DNA from 2 places in the Brevibacillus sp. NRS-1366 genome. Region 1 is predicted to be linked to the other one. Evidence: predicted binding sites of a transcription regulator. Region 1 holds the regulator's gene; the other holds the start of a gene.
The links. Region 1 encodes Rex, which represses fermentation and respiration genes when NADH is low (regulators of the CRP and FNR family bind a similar motif). Its sites were predicted from a motif close to TTGTGAAATATTTCACAA; they were not measured.
Positions count from the first base shown of each region.

Region 2: ACIFQN_RS33335 (DUF1641 domain-containing protein) is a predicted target of Rex. The motif match lies at 6,923-6,940, and genes of this name have one in related genera.

Region 1 covers NZ_JBITPN010000017.1:183,320-191,933, forward strand. The annotation lists gene dinG (ATP-dependent DNA helicase DinG) at 1-148, shown strand, start outside; gene ACIFQN_RS09995 (ComEC/Rec2 family competence protein) at 191-1,087, shown strand; gene ACIFQN_RS10000 (redox-sensing transcriptional repressor Rex) at 1,104-1,727, shown strand; gene ACIFQN_RS10005 (amidohydrolase) at 1,744-3,048, shown strand; gene ACIFQN_RS10010 (hypothetical protein) at 3,130-3,291, opposite strand; gene ACIFQN_RS10015 (hypothetical protein) at 3,426-4,121, shown strand; gene ACIFQN_RS10020 (DUF5590 domain-containing protein) at 4,151-4,630, shown strand; gene ACIFQN_RS10025 (hypothetical protein) at 4,788-5,315, shown strand; gene ACIFQN_RS10030 (AAA family ATPase) at 5,308-6,822, shown strand; gene ACIFQN_RS10035 (WIAG-tail domain) at 7,005-8,614, shown strand, end outside.
Region 2 covers NZ_JBITPN010000060.1:129,668-138,281, reverse strand. The annotation lists gene pheA (prephenate dehydratase) at 106-969, opposite strand; gene thrB (homoserine kinase) at 994-1,923, opposite strand; gene thrC (threonine synthase) at 1,920-3,002, opposite strand; gene ACIFQN_RS33355 (homoserine dehydrogenase) at 3,002-4,303, opposite strand; gene ACIFQN_RS33350 (ACT domain-containing protein) at 4,328-4,771, opposite strand; gene ACIFQN_RS33345 (hypothetical protein) at 4,960-5,112, shown strand; gene ACIFQN_RS33340 (NAD(P)/FAD-dependent oxidoreductase) at 5,161-6,339, opposite strand; gene ACIFQN_RS33335 (DUF1641 domain-containing protein) at 6,378-6,827, opposite strand; gene ACIFQN_RS33330 (PilZ domain-containing protein) at 7,110-7,787, opposite strand; gene obgE (GTPase ObgE) at 7,787-8,614, opposite strand, start outside.

The DNA of each region.
Region 1 (8,614 bases):
CGTTTTTGACACGCGCGTCGTTGAGTCAAGATATGGTCGAGCATTTTTGCAATCACTCCCGCCGTATCAGATCGAAAGTGGCCCATGGCCGACCCTTCGAGAGCGTATTGAACCATTCCTTAGTATGCAATCCCTGCCAGATTCATAAAATGAAAGCAATAGTCTAGCAGAGATTTAGGTGATAAAATAAATGTTATGGAAAAAAGCGTGGCGCTGGTTGCTGCTGGTTTTTTGTGTGATTCTGCTCTCCAGCTGTTCGATTGACAGCCATATGCAGGAAGCGGTAAAAGTGGAGGATCCTTACGAAAGTGAAACCGAACAGGACTTTTCCGGGCTCGTGATCTCTTATTGGGCATTGCCTCATGGGGAAAGCACGCTGGTCCGATTGCCGCACGGAAAAACCATGTTGATAGACACGGGCACCGCTGAAGACTGGTCGGTTTTGTCCGAGCGCTTAGCCGAGCAAAAGCTGACGCGCTTGGATTATCTGGTACTGACGAACGATTTGCCTGAACATGTAGGGGGATTCTCTTTTTTGACCGAGCAGATTTTGGTGGATACCGTGATTTTGCCCAAATTAACGCAAGAGACGATTCGTCGAGAGACAAAGCTTCGCAATGCCCAGAAACAATTAGCTGTTGAAACGAATCAAGTGCTTGCATTGGATGAAGAGGTTTCCATGCACGTCTTGCTTCCAGATGAGCCTTTGTTTTTATCACCCCAGAACAATTCACTCGTTTTTCGCTTGCAACACGGCGATTTGCGGTTTTTGTTTACCAGTGGAGTAAACGAAAAAGCAGAAGAGCGACTGCTCGGACGACATGCAGACCAGCTTAAGGCTGAGGTACTGAAAGTCGGAGATGAAGGCAGCAACCAAGGATCTTCTCAGCCATTTCTCACGGCTGTTGATCCGCAGGTAGCGATTATCCAGACAGGGAAACCCCGCGATAAGATGAAAGACGGCCAAACGGAAGTGCTCGAGCGCTTGGGCGAGTCGTGGGCGGAAACCTACATGACAAGTCGGGATGGGTCAATCACGATATTATCAAATGGAAAAGATTATCGTGTTTTGAAGCAAAAGAAATAAGGGGGGAAGACCGAACGTGGCCAAACACGAAAAGATTTCGGAAGCGGTCGTCCGCCGCCTGCCGATTTATCTTCGTTACCTCAGTTATTTACAGCAAGTTGAGGTGACAACTGTTTCCTCCCAGCAAATGGGCAGGAATCTTGATGTAAATCCCGCCCAAATCCGAAAAGACTTGGCTGCATTTGGCGATTTCGGGAAAAAAGGTATTGGCTATGATGTGAACTATTTGGTGGAGAAAATTCGCCAAATATTAAAATTGACAGATGAAATTCGGGTTGCTTTGGTTGGGGCGGGGAATCTTGGTCACGCCATCAGCAACTATAACGCTTATTTGAAAGATAACATGCGGATTGCGGCTATCTTTGACAGCAATCCAAACAAGGTAGGCAATGAGGTAGCGGGACTATCCATCCAACCATTGGATGAGCTGGCAGAGACAATTACTGTGAAACAAATCAAGCTGGCAATCATAACTGTTCCAGCGCCAGCTGCGCAATCCGTATGTGATCTATTGACTCAAGCGGGAATCAAAGGCATCTTGAATTTTGCTCCGACTACGATTCGAGCACCTAAGGATGTGCGGATTCATTATGCAGATGTGACTTCCAATTTGCAAAGCTTGGCCTATTACCTAACGTAGAGAACGGAGTGTACCCATGAAAAAGACAATCCTCATTCATGCAACGGTTATCACTGTAAATGACAGCAACGAGGTCATCCACGATGGCGCCGTCGCTTTCGAAGGCAACAAGATTACGTATGTAGGGCCTACGCCAGAAGACCTGTCTGATGCGGGATACGATGAAGTCATCGATCAAAAAGGTGACTTCATTCTTCCAGGACTGATCAATACACACGGACACGCAGGCATGTCGCTGCTTCGCGGGTATGCGGATGATCTTCCTTTGCAGCAGTGGCTGGAAGATAAAATGTGGCCGCTGGAAGCTCAATTTACAGGCAACTCCGTAAAATGGGGCACACATCTTTCCCTGATTGAGATGATTCGTACGGGTACGACTACGTTTGTCGATATGTACGACCACATGGATGAAGTGGCAAAAGCGGTTGAAGCCTCCGGCATGCGTGCACGCCTGTGCCGTGGAATGATCGGGCTGTGCTCAGAGGAAGAGCGCCAGGCTAAGCTGCATGATGCCACCTTGTTTGCGAATGAATGGCATAACCAAGCAGATGGCCGCATTACTGTAATGATGGCTCCACATGCGCCTTACACATGCTCTCCAGAATTTATTACACAGATCATCGAAAAGGCAGACGAGTTGTCCTTGCCTCTTCACATCCATATGTCGGAAACGGCGTGGGAAGTAGGACAAAACGAAAAAGATTACGGCTTGCGCCCGGTTGCCCATCTGGAGAAGCTGGGAATGTTTTCACGCCCGACTCTGGTTGCGCATGCTGTGCATTTAACGGATGAAGAGATTGACATCTTGGCAAAATATAACGTGAAGGTTTCCCATAACGTGGTCAGCAACTTGAAGCTGGCAAGCGGAGTGGCCCCAGTTCCAAAGATGCTGGCAAAAGGCGTAAGTGTTTCGCTTGGGACGGACAGCTCCGCAAGTAACAACAACCTCAATTTGTTTGAGGAATTGAAATTGGCAGCCATCCTGCATAAAGGGGTCAATAACGATCCAGTAGCTGTACCTGCAGAAGAAGCACTGCGCATGGCTACTCGTTATGGAGCGGATGGGGTGTTCCAGGCTGACACATTGGGCAGCATCGAGGTTGGCAAACAAGCAGACCTGATCGTGCTCGACAGCCATCAAGCGCATTTCCACCCAGCACATGAACCTGTTTCCCATGTGGTGTACGCAGCTAATGGTCGTGACGTGAAAGATACAATCGTTGCCGGAAAATTCCTGATGCGTAATCATAAGTTGCTGACGATTGATGAAGAGCGGGCTATTTATGAGGCAAATCGCGTTTTCCAATCACTGAAACGGTAAAAAGGCTCCTGTCAGGTGTGGGACAGGAGTAAAGAAATGAAGGTGTAGGTAGGGGAAATTGGGTAATACTCGTTCTTGCGCTCATTTTCGCCACAATTCCGTCAGGGAATGATGGCGAAAATGCAGTGTGGGTGTGTGCGACAAGTGACGCAGTGGTGAAGACAATCCTGCCCAGGAGACGCGGTATTCCTGTAACAGAAACCCTAGTATGTCAGGAGAGGTGGTTTGTTGCGACCATTTCACGCGCTCACCTCCTCGGGGTGTATAGGTAGTATGACCGACCATCCCCATGCTATGATTAGCAACTTTTCCGTGTCGTTCTAAAACCTTCCCGTATAGCATAGGCTAAAGCAAAAATGGGACAGGGGGGACGGAAGGTGTATATCCGGCCCAAACTGCTGTGGTGGCTCATCCCGACCTTTCTCGGACTTTTTTTGCTTGGGATTGCCTTGGGGTCAGCAGGAAACAAGTACGGGATGTCAGAGACAGCTTTCATGGACCAGCAAAAGGATGGAGAGCATCACCGGGTGGCTCTGTCAGAACTGCTGGATCAACTGACAGAGGATAAGGAACGTTCGTTTATTGTCTATCTACAGGAAAGTGCACTGAATGGGCGATATCAGCACGAGCGCTTTGAGCTGAAAGGAGAAGTGGGTGGACACAATCTGGAGATGTCACGAAATCTAGAGCAGCCGGTAGCTATTCGCATTGATGGACAGATTCAGAATGAAGCATCACTCCCCTACGCCCTCTACACTCCATATGAGCACGCGGCACTGATAAAAAAAGTGCTCCAGTCTGTTAAGCCCCAGAGCATTCAGGACCCTGGTGCTCAAGGCCTGTATGGGTACCGTTTGGCTGTGCCTGCAGAAGAGGTAACTGCGCTACTGTCCATGTGGCTTGGTCCTTCTTTTCCGATTCATGATATGCCGCTAGACGTGGCAAAAGGGATTGGCGTGGACTATCAGCTCTGGTATGATAGTGAATCCAAGCAAATTCGTCAGCTAGAGCTTCAGCTGCGAATGCAGACGGCTGCTGGAGTCAAGCAAGATCAGCTCCGGTTCCGGTTGTAAGGTCAAGTGAATAAAGGAGTTATTAGCCAGTGTTTGTAAGAATAATTGTAGGAGTCGTCGCTGTCGTCCTGCTTACGGGAGCGGGATTCGCTTACCATTTGACATCCTCCGTAGTCGGAGAAAGACAAGCTTTTGATCACATTGTACAGCAATGGGTCCACGATCGAACAACGATTACGCAGATTGAATCCATTGACGAGTACCGGGGCAAAGAGAGCTATGCAGTCGTTCTAGGCAAAAACCAAGCAGGTACCTCTGTAGTTGCATGGTTGACCGAAAAATCGGCAGCGTTTGACAGCATGGAGAGAGCTGTTCCTAGAAAAAATGTAGAAGCGGCTGTTTTGAAAAGCTTTCCGGAGGCAGAAGTGAGACATATCGTTCCAGGACTGGATAAAGAGCAGCGTTTTTGGGAAGTAACCCTGAAGGACAAGGATGGACGATATCACTACCTTCATTACGATTTGTTCAGTGGGGCTTTGCTCACTTCTTACGTATTAAATCCAACGTAAACAGCTACGAAAAGAACAGACCTTTTCCTTCTGGGGAAAGGTCTGTTTGGCATCCTACCCAATAACTGTATAATAAATTGATATACTCATGTGATATACTAAGTTTTGTTGAAAAGAGAAAACAAGAACGAGAAATCTTAGGTGGGGGGGAGTAGCTGTGCAGTTGAAAAAAAGTACAATAGGCTTGTCTTTGCTGGCGACACTGGCTCTCCTGTTCGGCGGTTGGTTCTTGTACCAAAAGATGGAAATTGAAGAGCCGATCCGTACAGAGGTAGGACAGCTACAGTCAGCCACGTTGGATCATTTGAATATATCCAAAGATAAAATTCAGATAGATTTAAAGGTAACGAAACCAGAAACGTTTCCACAGGAATATCGAGACCTGGTCGAAAAGACTTCGAAGTTCGCGGGTGATAAAGAAGTGGTGATTGGCGTGAACAATCAATCACAAGCGATGAGTGACATCTGGAAAAACGGGCAGTTCGTCTTTACTGAAGCAATCGATCTCCATCAGTACAGTCGGATTCCCCAAATGGTTGCCGAGTGGAAAGCAAGCAATAAGTTGGATGCAGCATCAGCCTTAATGGATGATGAAAACATTTATGTCTATTTGAAAAAAGGAACGGAGGACTTTTACACAATCGTGCCCCGTTCGACGGAAAAAGAGGTGACGGCTCGTGGGTAAGGAACTACTGATCGGCGTCGTTCCCGGAGTCCTGATTTTCTTGCTATTTTTAGGAGTAAATATTACTCCTTTTCTGCTGTTTGCCGTCGTGCTTGGAGCGATTTACTTTATGGTGATACGGCAGCAAGGTGGTCGGGGTGGAAACGTCACGCTTGGTGGGAAACGAAAACAAAACAAACATGAGATTCCAAAGTCAAATGTGCAGTTCGCTGATATCGGAGGTCAGGAACGCGCAAAGAAGGAATTAAAAGAAGCGCTGGATTTTCTTGTCTACAAAGAAAAAATCGCGCAATACGGAATCCGTCCGTTAAAAGGGGTTCTGTTGACCGGGCCTCCGGGTACGGGAAAAACCTTGATGGCAAAGGCGGCAGCCAACTATACCAACTCCGCATTCGTAGCCGCGTCTGGTTCCCAATTTGTTGAGATGTACGTAGGGGTTGGGGCGCAACGAGTTCGCGAGTTGTTTAAAGAAGCCAAAACGATGGCTGAGAAAAACAATCAGGACAGTGCGATTATTTTCATCGATGAGATTGACGTTATTGGTGGTAAGCGGGATGGTCAGCAGCAACGAGAGTACGATCAGACCTTGAATCAACTGTTGACGGAAATGGACGGAGTAGCAACCAGTGACAAACCCCGCGTTCTTGTCATGGCAGCTACTAACCGCAAAGATATGCTGGATGCAGCGCTTTTACGTCCGGGTCGTTTTGATCGCCATATTATTGTTGACTTGCCTGACAAGCCTGCACGCGAGCAAATCTTGACGATTCATACTGCCAATAAGCCCCTTGGCTCTGATGTCGTTCTGGAAAAAGTGGCACAAGAAACATTCGGTTTCTCTGGTGCGCAGCTGGAGAGCGTAGCCAATGAAGCTGCGATTTACGCAATGCGCGATACGTGTGAAAAGATTGAAGCGAAGCATTTTGCTTATGCGGTAGACAAAGTCATGCTTGGTGAAAAAGTAGACCGCGAAGCATCTGAGGAAGAGAAGAAACGGGTAGCATTGCATGAATTGGGCCATGCCATTGCAAGTGAAATGGTACGTCCTGGCTCTGTCTCCCAGGTGACACTGAGTCCTCGTGGAAAAGCGCTAGGATACGTCCGCCAAAATCCATTGGAAGATCGCTACCTTTACACGAAGGAAGCAATGGAGAAGCAGATTATGGTTTGTTTAGGCGGGGCTGTAGCCGAAGAAATTTACTACGGGGGTCGCAGCACCGGCTCCAAGAACGATTTTGAGCAAGCGTTGGGAATGGCACAGGAGATCGTGCAAAGCGGTATGTCTCGCTTGGGGATTGTCCATCTGCAATATGTGGACAAAACCCGCATCCACGATGAGGTAGAGCGTCTCTTAGGAAATCTGCTGGAAAAGACGCGCACTCTTTTGGGCCAGTTCGATTCCGTTTTTCAGACAGGTCTGCACACGTTGATGGAGGCGGAAGTGCTGCAAGGTGATGAGTTCCGTGCACTTTTGTCCCACGTAAAAAAAGAAGAGGCAGCTGTTTAACCGCACTACTCACGAAACTGCAAGCCAATGTGGAAGCGTTGGCATGCAGTTTTTTTTGCTTTACGAGAAATGGCTGTGAGCGGTGTTTTCTAAACATTTTTCCAGTCTCGGTGCCAAACGCCTAAACAGATGAATATCCTACAGAATGATAAGGTGAAGACATCAGGAGGCAAGGAGACTCTATGGCGAATGTGAACCGACGTAAATTGAACAAAAATTTAGGGAAAACCATCAGGCAAACCACGACAGAAATTCCGCTGATGCAATCAACGACTGATAGGGAATGGATGCATGATTTGGAAACAGAGCTACTGGATATTGATCAAAGTGGTACCCAGCAATCCAGCTCTCTTGCGGGTAAAACCGCTCAGCAATATCCGCCACACCCAAAAATACCCAAACAAAGTATATCTTCCAATCAGACGACGTATTCCAAAGTGATCAAAGAACGTAATGATGAACGTGTTCAATCATTTGTTTATACGGATGATTTGACTGACCAATCGGTGACCACGGAGAAGATCGCAAATCGCGCTATTGACTCGTCCAAGATAAAACCGGGAACGATTGATGGTGTCCTTTTAAAGGATTATGCAGTAGACAGCAGTAAGCTTGCTGATCGGAGCGTGACCTCTAATAAGCTTGCTCCTCACGCCATTCAGGGTGAGCATTTAGGCAGAAATATCATCACGAGCGACATGGTGCAGGATCATTCCATCTCCGGCCAAAAATTGGTGAATAACAGCATTACTTCGGAAAAACTTGCGGATAAAATGATTGATTCCATGAAATTCGCGGAAGGAGCAATCCAGAGCAAACACATTCAGGAACAAGCCATCACCAGTGAGTTGATACAGGATCAATCTATTACATCAGATAAAATTAAGATGGGAAGCATCCAAACTCGGAATCTGGCTAATTATTTGATTAACTCCGTCAAATTAGAGGACGGAGCAGTCACCAACGACAAGCTGCGCGATGGGGCTGTTACGGCGCCAAAGATTGATGAAGACGCGATTGAATCCCGGCATATTCGCGAAGGTGCGATTTTCCATCATCATTTGGCTGAACAATCAATTGACAGCAACAATCTGAGCCCTGGCAGCGTGACGGACCAGCATATCGCCTTTCAGACCATCTATAGCCAGCATCTGCACCCAGAAGCTGTCACCAGCGATAAAATAAGCCCTTATGCGATATTGACTGAGCATCTGGACCACTCCAGTGTCACCTCGGAAAAAGTAGCAAAAGAATCAATTGGCAGTGTTCACCTCCAGGCATCGAGTATATTGTCTACGCACTTTCAGGACGGGGCGATAACGACCAAGAAAATCGGCAACCAACAGGTAACGACGGACAAAATAGCAGACAAGGCTGTCACGATTGATAAGCTGTCGAATCGGAGTGTGGGCGAGCATCAACTGGTTGAAGAGAGTGTAGGAACGAAGCATATAGCAAATGGTGCCATTCGGGCTGAAAAAATAGCCAAACGCACCATTGAGGATCAGCATCTGACAGAGCGTCTGATCAACAGCAGTCATCTCCTCGAATATGCCGTACAAACCCAGCATCTCCAAGACCATGTCGTAACCACCTCCAAGCTGGCACCTGAATCAGTATCTACGGACAAAATTACAGAGCTGAGTGTCACGACAAATAAATTGGCGGATTCCGCTATCACAGCACCAAAAATGGCAACAGAAGCAGTGAAAACAAGGCATTTGGGAAAAGGTGCGGTAACAGGTGACAAGATAGCAGACAAAGTTGTCACTTCTATTCATCTGGCCAGCCA
Region 2 (8,614 bases), on a different contig from region 1:
CCTCCCTTGCGTAAAACTCCTTACATGGTATGCACCCATGGGCGTTTTGCTCCTTGGCGGCTCCCCTTTCTTGGAAAGGGGGGGAAAAAAAGAAAAAGCCAATTCTTAAGAATTGGCTTGAAGCAAATAAAAAGGATATGTACCTAATTGACGTACCTGGCAGCCAATCGCCTCAATCTCGGCAAAAGCTCCAGGAAGCAAAACATCATCCATTTTTTGCTCAATATCAATGACAAAATAATAACTTCCCAGTGCTTTCTTTGTCGGACGAGACTCAATTCGTGACAGGTTGATCTTGCGCCAAGCAAAGGCCGCCAACACCTGATAGAGCGCACCTGGAAAATCTTCCGGAAGGGTAACCAGAATGGTCGTTTTTTCCTTTGAAGAAGCAGGCAAATTTAAAGAATCCTGACCAAGCAAAACAAATCGGGTATAGTTATTCGAATAATCTTGAATTTGCTCATGTGCGAAATCCAACGGATAAATCTCTACATTTAACCTGGTACCGACAGCCGCCCACGGTTCTTCCGGATGCTCACTTACTATTTGTGCCGCGAGAGCCGTACTGTTGACGTACTCAATAGATGCTGCCGGCAGGTTTTCCCGTAGGAAATTATGACTTTGGGCAATCGCCTGCGGGTGAGACAAGACTCGTGTAATGGCTGAGAACGGCAGTTGCTTCTCTCTTTTTGCCACCAAGAGGTTCTGTGTGATCGGCAGAGCCAATTCAGCTAAAATCGGCAATTCTACTTCATGAATCAACCAATCCAACGTGGAATTAACTGTTCCCTCGATGGAGTTTTCCATAGGGACAACCCCAAAGTTCACTTCTTCCTTGGCAACAGCGTTTAACACTTCAATAATACTCGGATACGGTACGTGTGAGAGCGACTGGCCCACTGTCAATGCTCGAGCCGCTTCTTCGGTGAATGTTCCCCGTGGTCCAAGAAAAGCAAGTTTCTTCTCCATGGTGTTACTCCTATCCACTTTGCTCTATCTCTGATGGATTTCTACCTGTACGCCATGTTCGTCCGGCTGTAAGATCATAACGCGGTACGATATGTCGTGCCCTTTCATCACCCTGTCCACAAACTCACGCAATCGCATCTGCTCTTCCTCTGTAGAGAAAAAGCAGAGAATCGTGGGTCCCGCACCACTTAATGCAGAACCTACTGCTCCATGTTCAGTAGCGTTGTCCAGGATTTCTTTCAAGCCAGGTACAAGCTCAGCGCGATACGGCTGATGAAGTCGATCCGCCATCGCTTGTCCCATCAGGTCGAGTCTGCCCTGCGCTAGCGCGGCAACGAGCAAACTGCTATGACCAACATTATATACAACATCCTGCTTACTGTACACCTGCGGCAATACTTTCCGTGCTTTTTCTGTCGATAGAGGGAATTCAGGAATGACCACGAGCGCTTGCAAGTCTTCGGGCACAGAAAGCTTGACGTACGGCACTAAGTCTCCCTCTTTTTCGGGCATCGTAGCAACGACGATTCCTCCAAACATAGAGGCTCCCACGTTATCCGGATGTCCCTCCAATTGAGATGCCTTGGCAAACAGTTGCTCGCGGGTAAACGGCTCTCCGGCCAGTTGATTCGCAGCAACCAAAGCTCCTACAATTGCAGCAGCACTGCTTCCCAAGCCACGCGTCAATGGAGCATCGCTGGAAGCCCGGATAGCGAGCTCTGGCACGCTGAGGCCTGCTTCCTCAAAGAGTCCAGCCGCTACTTGATAGAGCAGATTGCTCTTGTCGGGCGGCGTCCCCTGCAGCTCTGCGCCCAAGAGTTCAATTGTCGTCTGATCGCTGATTTCCATCTCTACGACTGAATATAGCTGAAATGCCATCCCCAAGGCGTCAAATCCTGGTCCGAGATTGGCAGTACTGGCAGGGATAGTTACCTTGACTACATTCCCGCTCATGACAATCCTTCTTTCCCTTTTTGACGAACCAGTTCCATTACCGCCTCATGTGTTGCTGGTACCGTGCGTGGCTCTTCTCCAACCAGCTTCAGGGCGATATTCGGATCTTTCAAACCATTTCCGGTCAACACGCATGCCACCTTGACCCCTTGAGGGAGCTTGCCAGCCTGATGCATCTTGATGATGCCCGCCAAAGAAGCGGCAGAAGCCGGTTCGCAGAAAACTCCTTCGCTTTTGGCAAGCAGTTGGTAAGCGTGCAAAATTTCTTCGTCCGTCACGCTGTCAACGAGTCCATTGGATTCACTGATGGCACCGAGCGCTCCGTCTTTGCTTGCAGGGTTGCCGATGCGGATCGCAGTCGCGATTGTTTCTGGATTGGCTACCGGCTCTCCCAGAACCAACGGAGCTGCTCCTGCCGCTTGGAATCCGTACATTTTTGGCAGCTTACTGGATTTGCCTGCTGTATTGTATTCCTTAAAGCCTTTCCAGTAAGCTGTAATGTTGCCAGCATTCCCGACTGGAATAGCCAAAATATCCGGTGCATCATTTAAAGCATCGCACACTTCGAATGCGCCCGTCTTTTGTCCTTCAATCCGATATGGATTTACGGAGTTAACCAGTGTAATCGGTTCTTTTGCGGTTATTTCCCGAACAATATTCAGCGCTTCATCAAAATTACCGTCAATTGCAATAACTTCTGCTCCATATGCAATCGCCTGCGCTAGCTTGCCCAGGGCAATATTTCCGCTTGGTATCAGCACAATGCAACGCAAGCCAGAGCGAGCTGCATACGCGGCAGCGGCTGCTGACGTGTTGCCTGTAGAAGCACACATGATGGTTGTGCTGCCTTCCTCAACCGCTTTGGCAACAGCCATGACCATCCCGCGGTCTTTAAAAGAACCGGTCGGATTCAGCCCCTCGTATTTCACATACAGCTCTACTCCCAATTGCTTTGATAAATGAGGTGCATGAATCAGCGGAGTATTCCCTTCATGCAAGCTGACGAGTGGAGTTTTGTCTGTGACCGGGAGAAATTCCCGGTAACGTGCGATGATGCCTGATTGTCGATCGGAGCTCATTATTTGTCTCCTCCTTCCACGCGATAGCAGCTTTCCACTTTTGAAACGATATCCATTTGTTCCATGTACGCTAATACGCCATCCATATCACTCTTCGAAGACAAGTGCGTGATCATAATGATTTCTGCTTCGCCCCCATTATTGTAAGGCTGCTGGATCACTTGCTCCAAGGAGATGTTCTTGTCAGCCAAAAGCTGTGTAATCTGCGCCAATACGCCACGTTTGTCAGTTACGACGATACGCAGGAAATACTTGGACAGTTTTTGACTGTCGTCTTTGAGAATTTTTTCTTTGTAGGGTGCCACCATCCCTCGTCCATTTACACCGAGCTTTCTGTTTTTCACAACGGTTACCAGGTCCGAAACGACGGCTGTTGCAGTTGGCAGTTCACCGGCTCCAGGTCCGTAGAACATCGTCTCGCCCACTGCTTCCCCATGTACGTATACCGCGTTGAACACGCCGTTTACAGAAGCGAGCGGATGCGATTTAGGAATCAGAGTAGGCTGTACACTTACTTCAATCGCTTCTCCATCCCGACGCGCCAGGCCGAGCAGTTTTACTTCGTAACCCAGTTGCTTGCCGTACGCGATATCTTGCTTGCTTACTGTACTAATGCCTTTAACATCTACATCTTCCAGCTTCATCGGAACTCTAAAGCCCAAGGTTGCCAGAATTGCCATTTTGCGGGCGGCGTCAAAGCCTTCCACATCGGAGGTTGGATTCGCTTCGGCGTATCCCAGAGCCTGGGCTTCTTTTAGTACCTCCGCATATTCTGCGCCTTCCTGGCTCATTTTGGTCAGGATATAATTCGTAGTTCCATTGACGATCCCCATCATCTTGGTGATGCGATCAGATGAGAAGCCTTCGACCAATGCCCGTAAAATGGGAATACCACCGGCTACGCTCGCTTCGTAGAAAACATCGCAGCCTTTTTCCTGAGCCTTGTTCAAGATTTCTGCCCCATGCAGTGCCATCAAGTCTTTGTTTGCAGTAACAACGTGCTTGCCGCGTTCCAATGCACCTAGAATGTACTCCTTGGCTGGATTGATGCCGCCAATGACTTCTACGATGACTTCAATTTCCGGATCGTCCAGAAGCTCTGCAGGGTCAGTCGTCACTAGGCTGTCCACAGACGAAATGTTACGCGACTTTTCTGCATCTTGTACGAGAATTTTTGTAATTTCAATTCCGAGACCAGTCTGTTTCTGCAAATCCTCCTGATTCGCCGAAATGATGCGCACAACCCCTGTTCCTACCGTACCGAATCCCATCAAACCCAACTTAATCTTTTGCTTCTCCATCGTATCTCTCCTCCTACCCTTCTTCTACCCTCTACCGACGATCATCGCTTTGCGGACGCCGGGTATTTGTTGTAAGCTTTCCAAAAATTCCGTGCTGGATACCCGCAGATGTGCCATATCCACAGACATGGAAATCGTCGCAATCCCTTGCAGCGGAATCGTCTGGTTAATGGTTAGTACGTTACCACCCTGTTCTGCCACAAAAGTAAGCACCTTGGATAGATAACCGGACATGTGTTCCAGCAAAAAGGTGATCGTCATGATTTTTTCGCTCATCATGGCATTGAAAGGGTAAATCCCATCCTTGTACTTATAAAAAGCACTCCGGCTCAACCCTACACGTTCAACGGCCTCGTTGACGGTATCCACTTCACCGGACTCCAGCATCTTCTTGGCTTCAATCGTCTTAGCAATGGATTCTGGCAGGATGTCAGATCGAATCAAGTAGAACTTTTCTTCCCGTTTCACCTGTAATGTCCTCCTGAGAAAAACAGTTGTATCTTCATAGAGGACATTATAACGGATAGATGCCCCTCTGACAATCCTTACAAGTAATTTTTTTCATGGAATCATATTCAGTTCACCTGTGCTTACATGACGAGGCGCTCCTTCGTACAGACTAGAGGTGATCGTAAGCAAGAGGAGGTGACAAGCAGATGGCAGGACGTGGAAAGTCAGATAAGTCGGAGCGTCGCAACAATCATCCCGCTGGTAAGCCAAGCAGCCTGGACCAATTTGGCGACAATACAAAGGGTAAAAAAATGGCACAGTCACCGAACATCATTGAAGATCCGAGCGGAAACGGGTAGACAAAAAAACCCGGAGCATAAAGCCCCGGGTTTTTCACGTTCATATGATTAATATGCCAAAGAGGACAAACCGTTGATGTGAGCCAAGTAGCGAACATTACTTGCTTCTTTCATCAGGGAAGCTGGCAGACCTTTCAGCTTGATTTGGCTAGCGCCAATGGTTCCGATTGCGTCTTTGCGACCCAGGCTGCCCAGGGTACCAGAGAATACCGGTGAGAAGCTTTCCATTTTGGTGCCTTTGAAGTGTGCGAAGAGGTTGTATCCAACCACTTCCCCCATTTGCCAAGCCAATTGAGCGGTTGGTGGGAAAGGACGACCTTCTGGGCCCATTACTACCGCGCTGTCGCCAGCCAGGAATACATCAGGATGAGAAGTGGATTGCAGGAATTCAGTAACGGTAGCACGGCCACGGTTCACTTCTACACCAGACTCAGCTACAACGTGGTTTCCTTGAACTCCACCTGTCCATACCATTGTTTTGGTTTCGATGGTGCCACCATCTTTCAAGCATACAGTGGTTTCTTTCATTTCCGTTACAGGAACTCCTGTCAAGAACTGAACACCACGTTTTTCCAAGCTTGTTTTAGCACGTTCAACCAATTCAGGAGCAAAGCCAGCCAAGATGGAAGGACCTGCTTCTACGCAAAAGATGGAAACGTCTGCAAAATCAACGCCATGCTTGTGGCACAGACCTGGGAGCATGTCAGCGAACTCACCAACAAGCTCGATACCAGTCAAACCGCCACCACCAACAACGAAGGTTGCGTCTGCTTTGTTTTTGCTTTTGCCGTATTCAATTACGCGCTCTTCAAGGTGAGCACGTAAACGGTTTGCTTCATCAACGGATTTCAGTGTGAAGCTGTACTCTTGCAACCCAGGGATTCCGAAGAATGCGGTTTCACTACCCAGTGCGATAACCAAAGCGTCGTATTTGATAGATTCGCCACTAGCTAGTGTGACACGCTGGGAATCCAATCCGATTTTTTCAACGCTATCCACCACGAGGTCGATATCTTTGCCACGGAGCAATCTCTCCAGCGGCAGTGCTACGTTTTGCTCTGCCAGGTTTCCTACTGCCAAACGGTGCAATTCCGTAATGATTTGGTGAGAAGGAAAACGGTTTACTACTGTGATCGACGCTTCTTCAGCAGTCATGTATTTGCGTGCAGTCAATGCAGAGAGTAGCCCGCCATAACCGCCGCCTAGAATCAGAATATGCTTCGCCATGCCCAATCCTCCGTCCTTGTCTTTCAATCGTAATGAATTTAGCGTTTTTCTTGTTGACGTTCAGCCAGAACTTCCAGGAATGCTTGTGCGAAACGCAAAGTTTTTTGTACTTGCGGATCTTTCAGCATTTTGAGCATACCAAACAAGCCAACAGTGGATGCTTCAACGTGGGCACGGTCGTTCGCTTCAATAGCAGCTTGCGCGATGCCCTTTGCTTTGTCGGAAATTGGTTTTACGAACTCTTCCATTCCGCCTTTGAGATCGTCGATCAGCACTTTGTCTGTTGCGACTGTTTGCACCAGATCATACGTTTTGGTCAAGATCGTTGTCATTTCAGCCAGTTTGGGCAGATTCGCCACCAATACTGTTAACGATTCTTGAATTTCCGGTTTCATCAACTGATCGAGCACATCCATTTGTTGCTCAGGTGCCAATGTAGCTGTGCTTGCTACTTCAGCGGCTGCTTGTTGCGTAGTTGTTTGAGACATAGGAAAACGTCCTCCTTTGCTTTGAAATAGAGGCCTTCTATTCTCGATGCCTGTTCATCCGAGTAACGGCCGCCTATTCTCCCAAAATAGCTAGTTTGTTATATTTTTCACAAAGTGAAGTATGCAGTGAATTGAAATAATCAAGTAGTGCATGTTTTCACAAACTGATATTCAGGAAAGCGATAATAAAAAAATCAATTGTTGAACAGGCTCGATTTAGAACTCTATGAACTCTACTATATACCTTCTTCACAGGAACAGCAAAGGAAAAAAACCGCTTCATTAGGAAGAAGCGGTAGTTACGAGATTTTTATAATAATCTTTGATGAGTTGATGATGTTTTTCGCTTATATCCGTGAAGATTAGTTCAATAACCGTCTGTGTATCCTGAAAGTTTTTTTCCACCACTTTTGCCATACCGAAAATTTCCTGCTTTTGCGTGGGGATGACAAACGACACATGGAGAAACTCCCCTTTTGTTATGTAGCCATCCGTCGCTAATACGAGACGGGTAGGAGAAAATTTCAGTAGGAGAGCTTGTCCCTTTTCTTCAATCGGCCTTGCTCCCATGACTTTGTAAGGTACAGAGATGACGTTATCTGGTGGAAGCACATCTTGCTTGCCCTTTAGAGAAATTTCTACACCAACACTGATCGGGACCATCGCGAGTAGCTGAATTGGCCAAACGGTCTGTTCCGAAACCACTTCCAAATCAATGGTATTGATCGCCGCATCTGTTTCCCATCGAACACGCACCGTTGAACCGAGCAGATCGTTTTTTGTATCCGACTTCAGCTCATGCGAGACAACAAGATATCCGCCTTTTACATGTTCGATCATTACTTGAATCGGGGTTTTTGCCTCTTTGGAGATAAGCATCTGCAAAAAGGCACCTCGCTGAAGCTGTTTATCCGCCATAAATGGGGTAAGGGATGGGATATCAATCATTGTCTTTGTCATCACTCCACGAAATCAAACTCTAGCTTGCCAATTCGAACGGTATCTCCATCTTTTGCTCCATGCTTTCGAAGTGCCTCGTCCACACCCATGCCGCGCATTTGACGAGCAAATCGTTGAGCCGCATCATAGCTCGTCAGGTTCGTCATGCGCACCAATTTTTCGATCTTCTCACCGCTGACAACAAAAACTTCGTTGTCCTTGGTGATTTCAAATGAATCCGGTTCTTTTTCAGCGCGAAAGACTACGCGTTCTTCCACTTCTACTACTTCTTCGACTGCAAGCTTCTCTGGAATGGTTGCCAATAGCTCTCCGATTGCATACATCAATTCCTGCACACCTTGTCTGGTCGCAGAAGAAATCTCATACACGGTCACATTCGGCACCTTTTCTTTGAACCGCTGCAGGTTCTCCTGTGCTTCGGGCAGATCCATCTTGTTGGCAACAACGATTTGCGGACGTTCCTCCAGCTTCAGGTTGTACAAAACAAGCTCCCGGTTGATCTGCAAATAATCCTCATACGGGTCACGGCCGTCCACACCCGCCATATCAATGACGTGGACAATGACACGCGTACGCTCCACGTGACGCAAGAACTGATGACCAAGCCCCACACCTTCATGGGCACCCTCAATCAGACCTGGCAAGTCAGCCATGACAAAGCTTTGCTCACCCAAATCAACCACGCCCAGATTAGGCGTTAGCGTCGTGAAATGGTAAGCAGCAATCTTTGGCTTAGCCGCTGTCACACTGGATAGAAGCGTCGATTTGCCTACACTCGGATACCCGACAAGCCCTACATCGGCAATCAGCTTGAGCTCCATGATGAT